DNA from 3 places in the Streptomyces sp. NPDC007983 genome. Region 3 is predicted to be linked to each of the others. Evidence: riboswitches for the same ligand, from Rfam matches in the RefSeq annotation. Region 3 holds a riboswitch; each other region holds the start of a gene.

Region 1 (2,257 bases), on a different contig from region 3:
CTGGTCGTCGGTGTTGCCGGTCAGCGCCGCCCAGCCGATGAACAGCGAGCCGAGCACCCCGATCAGCAGCAGCGAGACCAGGGTGCCGAGCACGGCGACCGAGGTCCGGGCGCTCAGCCCATGGCACATGTAGAGCGCGAGCAGCATGATCGCGCTGCCCCCGATGACCGCGACCACCAGCGGATTGGAGCCCTGCAGTATCGCCGGGAGGATGAACAGCGTCAGCACCCCGAAGCTGATGGCCAGCGCCACCAGCGCGAAGACGCCGCGCAGCCGGCCGACGGCCACGACCACGAGCGCGAACAGCCCGGCGAGCAGCGCCATCGGGAACGAGCGGTCCACGTCCGAGACCGAGTACTGGAGGTTCTTCGGCGCCTTGGGCGCGTAACTCAGCTTCAGCTCCTGCCCGGCGCTGAACTTCCGTGAGGCGTTCGGCTGGACGATCTCGGGGAACGTACGGCCCTTGTCCTTGCCCGAGGTGACCTCGATGGTGGCCCGCTCGCAGACGCTCTTCCCGCCGCCGGTGGCCCCGCCGCCGCTTCCGCCGGTCGCGCCGCCGCCCGTCCCGCCGCCGGGCGCCGGGGCGCCGCCCTGCTGACCCGGCTCGGTGGGTGCCTGCGGCTGCGCGTTGACGTCGGCGCAGTCGACCTCCTCCACCTTCACCACCCGTCCGGCGGCCGTCTCCTGGTCGAAGCCGAGCCCGCTGCGGCCGTGCGTGGTGTGCTCGGGGCTGCCCGGCCACAGCGCGACCAGCCCGGCGAGGACGGCGACGGCGAAGGGGATGAGCACCACCGCGATGACCTTGCGGAGGCGTGCGGAGACGGGGGCGGCCGGGCCGTGCGCATGGGCATGGCTGTGGCCGTGGGAGTGGGCCTGGCCGGGCACGTGGGGCTGCTCGGGCGGATGGTCCTGCTGTGTCGCGGTCACCGTCGCATCATCGCAAGAGAGCGAGGCCCCCTGTTCAGGGATGCGGGGAAACCGTTAGCGTGGGGGCACCTTTGCAATCGCGGGAGCTCGGAGCACCGGGCTGAGAGGGCGCTGACGCGACAGCTGCGCCGACCGCTGAACCTGTTACCGGGTAATGCCGGCGTAGGGAGTGGGTCTCATGACTCAGCAGGATGCACACATGCGCGAAAACGCCGGCGATTTCGGCTGGCACAAGGGATATGTCACGGGTTCCCGCCCGGACATCCAGGTCCCGGTGCGTCGCGTGCACCTCACCAATGGCCAGGACGTGACGCTGTACGACACCTCCGGCCCGTACACCGACCCCCACATCGACACCGACGTCCGCCGTGGCCTCGCGCCGCTGCGGCAGAACTGGATCATCGCCCGCGGCGACACCGAGGAGTACTCCGGCCGCCCGGCCAGGCCGGAGGACGACGGGGTCAAACACACCTCGCCCCGCGGCGGCCTGCGCAACCTCGACGCGGTCTTCCCCGGACGGCCGCGCCAGCCCCGCCGGTCCCGTGACGGCGCCGCCGTCACCCAACTCGCGTACGCCCGCCGGGGCGAGGTCACCGCGGAGATGGAGTACGTGGCGCTCCGCGAGAACGTCTCCCCCGAGGTGGTCCGCGAGGAGATCGCGGCGGGCCGGGCCGTACTGCCCGCCAACGTCAACCACCCGGAGATCGAGCCGATGATCATCGGCAAGCGGTTCCTGGTGAAGGTCAACGCCAACATCGGCAACTCCGCCGTCACCTCGTCCATCGAGGAAGAGGTCGAGAAGATGACCTGGGCGACCCGCTGGGGCGCCGACACGGTCATGGACCTCTCGACCGGCCGCAACATCCACACCACCCGCGAGTGGGTGCTGCGCAACTCCCCGGTGCCGATCGGCACCGTGCCGCTCTACCAGGCGCTGGAGAAGGTCGACGGCAAGGCCGAGGAGCTGACCTGGGAGGTCTACAAGGACACCGTCATCGAACAGGCCGAGCAGGGCGTCGACTACATGACGGTGCACGCGGGCGTGCGGCTGCCGTACGTCCCCCTGACCGCCCGCCGCAAGACCGGCATCGTCTCCCGCGGCGGCTCGATCATGGCCGCCTGGTGCCTGGCCCACCATCAGGAGTCGTTCCTCTACACCCACTTCGAGGAGCTGTGCGAGATCCTCGCGGCGTACGACGTCACCTACTCGCTCGGTGACGGACTGCGCCCCGGATCCATCGCCGACGCCAACGACGAGGCCCAGTTCGCGGAGCTGCGCACGCTCGGCGAACTCAACCGGACCGCCAAGGAGCACGGCGTCCAGACCATG
Region 2 (2,257 bases), on a different contig from region 3:
TGAGCGGGACGTAGACGATGAGCGCCACGAGGAAGGCGGCGTAGTAGGCGAGGTCGGCGCCGTGCAGCGCGGCGGCCACCGGGCCCGTGTACAGGCTGGTGTCCATGAACGGCACCGCGGCGGCGAAGGCGGCGCCGAACGCCAGGAGCGCGGGCCACCACGGCTGCGGGCGGGCGCTCTCGGCGGCCAGGTCGACCGGCGCACCGCCCCGGGCCCGGGCGCGGGCGAACCAGTCGACGGCCACGACGGCGACGAAGCCGGGGATCCAGTAGCCGACGAACAGCAGCACGTTCTGGAAGCGGGCGGTGGTGTCGGCGGCGTGCATCCACAGCACCAGAGGGAAGCCGAGCGCGGCGGCGAGGGCCGCGGCCAGCGGCCGGGGGATGCGGACACCGGCGGTCTGCAGGGCCAGGGAGCCGCTGTAGTCGTTCATGGCGTTGCTGCACAGCGCGGCGAGCGCCACGGCCAGCAGTCCGAACGCGCCGAGCGCCCCTCCGCCCAGGGCCGCGTCGACGCCGCGGGCGGTCTGGTCGGTGAAGACGGAGGCCCCCCACAGCCCGAGCGCCTGCACGGCCACGAAGGACACGGTGACGCCGAGCAGGGTGCACCAGAACATGCGGGGCAGGGAGGTGGCGCGAGGCAGATAGCGGCTGAAGTCGCTGGCGTACGGCGCCCACGACAGCGCCAGGCTCAGGGCGATCGTGCTGGTCAGGACGAACGCGCCGACGCGGTCGGCGCCGTGGGCCGACCCGGTGGCGGCGGGGTGGACGCCGTCGAGCAGCCGGATGGCCAGGGTGGCGAAGGCGGCGGCGAGGACGAAGGTCATCAGCTTCTGCATCCGGTGGATGGCCTCGTAGCCCAGCACCCCGAGCGCCCCCTGGGCGGCCATCATGAGCAGCACCCCCAGCCAGAACGGCAGCCCGCACAGCCGGGCCAGCGCGTCACCGCCGAACAGGCCGATGAGCGCGTCCCAGGCGACCGAGGACAGCCACTGCAGGACGCCGGGCACCGCCACGCCCCGGCCGAACGCCAACCGCGCCAGGGGCAGCTGCCCGGCCCCGGTCCGGCTGCCCCACGTGCCCAGATACGCGGTGGGTACGGCGCCGATGAGGGTGCCCAGGACGACGGCGGCCAGCGCGGTGGCGAAGTCCAGGCCGAGAGAGATGCCGACGGTGCCGGTGAACACGCCGGTCATGGTCAGGTTCGGGGCGAACCACACGGTGAACAGGCGCCCCGGCCCGCCGTAGCGGTGGCTTTCCGGCACCGGCGCGATCCCGCGCGCCTCGACGCGCAGATCCCCGGGCGCGGTGGGCATCCGCCCGTCGAAGACGGATTCCGCGCCGGTGAACGCCGGATCGGTGGCAGCATGCGGCCGTGGCATCGATGACATCCCTCCGCCAGTATTAACTGGTTCAGGTTCGACGGGTGTGATCTCAGCCCCCGCGTGGGGGCACCCCGTGTCCGGTGGAGCGCCCTTAAGGCTAACCCCTCGCCCCGTGGTCCCGGCCCCGGGGGCGATCCAGGGGCCGGGCCGCGGCCGGGAGCGTGTCGAAGAACAGCGCCCCGGCCAGCAGCGCGGCGCTTCCCCGGGGCGCGACGCCCGTCTCGCGCAGCTCGGCGTCGAAGGCGGCGAGGGCGGCGGCGCCCGGGGCCGTCGCGGTGCCGCCCGCCTCCAGCACACCGCGCGCCCCGTCCTGCACCCTCCGGAGGGCGGGCGGCCCCGCCTGGTACAGCGGGCCGGTGTCCTGGAGGGTGCTCATCACGGTGAGCAGCGCGTCGAGGCGGGCCTGGGTCTCGGTGGCGCCCGCTGCGCGCGCCGCCGACAGGGCGTCCAGGGCGCGGCGTACGTGCGGGAAGGCGGCCCGCGCCTCGCCGCGCGCGCCCGCCGCCCCGTAGGTGGCGGAGACCTGCGACCCCGCCGAGGGCCTGCGCGGGGCGCCACGGTCGGCGTGGGTCGCGAGCTGCCGGGCGGTGGCGGTCAGCTCCCGGGGGGCTGCGCCGGGCTGCAGGGCGGCGGCCGCGACCAGCAGCCCCAGCACCCACAGCGCCCCGTGGTGCGGACGGCCGGTGGCCGGGCCGCCGCCGGCCCGCGCCATGGTCCACTCGGCGCAGCGGCCGATGGCGCCCAGCTCCTCGCGGAGCGCCCGGGTCGGCTCGCCGGGGCGGCGGGCGGCGGCGGCCATGGCCGTGAACCCGGGGGCCAGCGCCTTGGCCGACCAGCGCAGCGCGAGCAGATCGGTGCCGGTGGCGCGGGCCT
Region 3 (2,257 bases):
GGTTCTCGGCGATCTTCCGCGGCGGCAGGGTGGCCGAGTCGGCGACCTTGACCCCGTACCGGGTGAAGACCTCCGGCAGCTTGGCGTCCTCGCGCACCGGATTGACGTACATGTTCAGCGGTACGTCCTCCTGGAAGCGCTTGGTCAGCAGGAAGTCCAGCAGCGCCTTGCCGCCCTTGGTGTTGCCCCCGCCCTTCAGCAGCCCGGCGAACTCCGTCTGCCGGAAGCAGGTGCCGTCCGCCACCCCGGTCGGGGCCTTGACGGGCTTCGACTTCGCGTCCGCCACCTCGGCGGGCGGGCTGGAGGCGTACGAGACGACGAGCGGCTTGTCCCCCTTGGCGCCGCCCGCCGAGCCGGAGAAGCGGTCGTAGTACGCCTGCTCCCAGCCGTCGACCACCTCGACGCCGTTGGCCCGCAGCTTCTTCCAGTAGTCCCGCCAGCCGTGGTCGCCGTAGCGGGCGGCGGTGCCGAGCAGGAAGGCGAGGCCGGGGGACGAGGTGGCGGCGTTCTCGGTGACCAGCAGGTTCTTGTACGCGGGCTTGGTCAGGTCGGCGAACGTCCTGGGCGGCGCGAGCTTCTCGCGCTCGAAGTAGGCGCGGTCGTAGTTGACGCAGATGTCGCCGTAGTCGACCGGTGTGACGCGGTGCTTCGCCCGGTCGGGCTGGAAGGCCGCGGGGACCTTGTCCAGCCCCTTCGCCTCGTACGGCGTGAACAGGTCGTTGTCCAGCGCGCGGGAGAGGAGGGTGTTGTCCACGCCGAAGAACACATCGCCCTGCGGATGGCCCTTGGACAGGATCGCCTGGTTGACAGCGGCCCCCGCGTCACCACCGGCCTGCACCCGCACCTTGTAGCCGGTCTTGCGCGTGAACTCCTTGAGGACCGCCTTGGACGCCGCGAACGAGTCGTGCGAGACCAGGGTGACGATCTTGGAGTCCTTGCCGTCCGCCGCGCCCCCACCGCAGCCCGCGAGGACGCCGGCGCCGAGGGAGGCCACGAGGGCGGCGGTGACGGCACGCCGAAGATGGCTGTTCATGCTGGGCTGACTCCCTACGCCGGTATGACCCGGATCAGGTTGGAGGGTCTGCGGCCGGGCCGCACTCTCAGCGCTGTCGCGCTCCCCTGTCGGAATGTTCATTTGTGCGTCGTCGCTGGATGGTTGTACGACGGTGGTGCGAAGGCACCGTATCAGCCGGTGGTCAGCGCTCCGTGGCCGCCAGCTGGCCGCACGCCCCGTCGATCTCCTGCCCCCGGGTGTCCCGGACGGTCACCGGCACCCCGTGCGCCTCCAGGGCCGCCACGAACGCCTTCTCGTCCTCGGGCCGGGACGCCGTCCACTTGGAGCCGGGCGTCGGGTTGAGCGGGATGAGGTTGACGTGCACCCGATGGCCCTTGAGCAGCCTGCCGAGCAGATCGGCGCGCCACGCCTGGTCGTTGATGTCCTTGATCAGGGCGTACTCGATGGAGATCCGGCGGCCCGACTTCTCCGCGTACTCCCACGCCGCGTCCAGGACCTCGCGCACCTTCCAGCGGGTGTTGACCGGGACGAGGGTGTCGCGCAGCTCGTCGTCGGGCGCGTGCAGGGACACCGCGAGCCGGCATTTGAAGCCCTCGTCGGCGAACCGCAGCATCGCCGGGACCAGCCCCACGGTCGAGACGGTGATCCCGCGCTGGGACAGGCCCAGGCCGTCCGGCTCGGGGTCGGTGAGCCGCCGGATGGCGCCGATGACCCGGTTGTAGTTGGCCAGCGGCTCGCCCATGCCCATGAAGACGATGTTGGACAGCCGGGCCGGGCCTCCCGGGATCTCGCCATCGCGCAGCGCGCGCATGCCGTCGACGATCTGGTGCACGATCTCGGCGGTGGACAGATTGCGGTCCAGACCCGCCTGGCCGGTGGCGCAGAACGGGCAGTTCATGCCGCAGCCCGCCTGGGAGCTGATGCACATGGTGACCCGGTCCGGGTAGCGCATCAGCACGGACTCGACGAGCGTGCCGTCGAAGAGCCGCCACAGGGTCTTGCGGGTGGTGTCGTCGTCGCAGCTGATGTGCCGCACCACGCTCATGAGGTCCGGCAGCAGCTCGGCCGCGAGCTTCTCGCGCGCGGCGGCCGGTACGTCGGTCCACTGGGCGGGGTCGTCGGTGTAGCGGGCGAAGTAGTGACGCGACACCTGACCGGCCCGGAAGGGCTTCTCCCCGAGGGCGGCGACGGCCTCGCGGCGCTCGGCGGGCGTGAGGTCGGCGAGGTGCCGCGGGGGCTTCT

What was found. A riboswitch is a leader RNA that binds a small molecule or an ion and turns the genes downstream of it on or off. The one in region 3 is predicted to bind thiamine pyrophosphate.
Region 1: linked by a shared signal. The riboswitch ahead of thiC (phosphomethylpyrimidine synthase ThiC) and the one ahead of ACFZCY_RS27165 (thiamine ABC transporter substrate-binding protein) in region 3 are both predicted to bind thiamine pyrophosphate.
Region 2: linked by a shared signal. The riboswitch ahead of ACFZCY_RS25810 (cytosine permease) and the one ahead of ACFZCY_RS27165 (thiamine ABC transporter substrate-binding protein) in region 3 are both predicted to bind thiamine pyrophosphate.

The regions. Positions count from the first base shown of each region.
Region 1 is NZ_JBIBJI010000001.1:565,955-568,211, reverse strand. Features, by position in the region: gene ACFZCY_RS02680 (YibE/F family protein) at 1-927, opposite strand, end outside; TPP riboswitch at 997-1,113, shown strand; gene thiC (phosphomethylpyrimidine synthase ThiC) at 1,106-2,257, shown strand, end outside.
Region 2 is NZ_JBIBJI010000008.1:284,054-286,310, reverse strand. Features, by position in the region: gene ACFZCY_RS25810 (cytosine permease) at 1-1,390, opposite strand, end outside; TPP riboswitch at 1,373-1,468, opposite strand; gene ACFZCY_RS25805 (triphosphoribosyl-dephospho-CoA synthase) at 1,482-2,257, opposite strand, start outside.
Region 3 is NZ_JBIBJI010000009.1:127,315-129,571, forward strand. Features, by position in the region: gene ACFZCY_RS27165 (thiamine ABC transporter substrate-binding protein) at 1-1,033, opposite strand, end outside; TPP riboswitch at 1,028-1,131, opposite strand; gene rlmN (23S rRNA (adenine(2503)-C(2))-methyltransferase RlmN) at 1,197-2,257, opposite strand, start outside.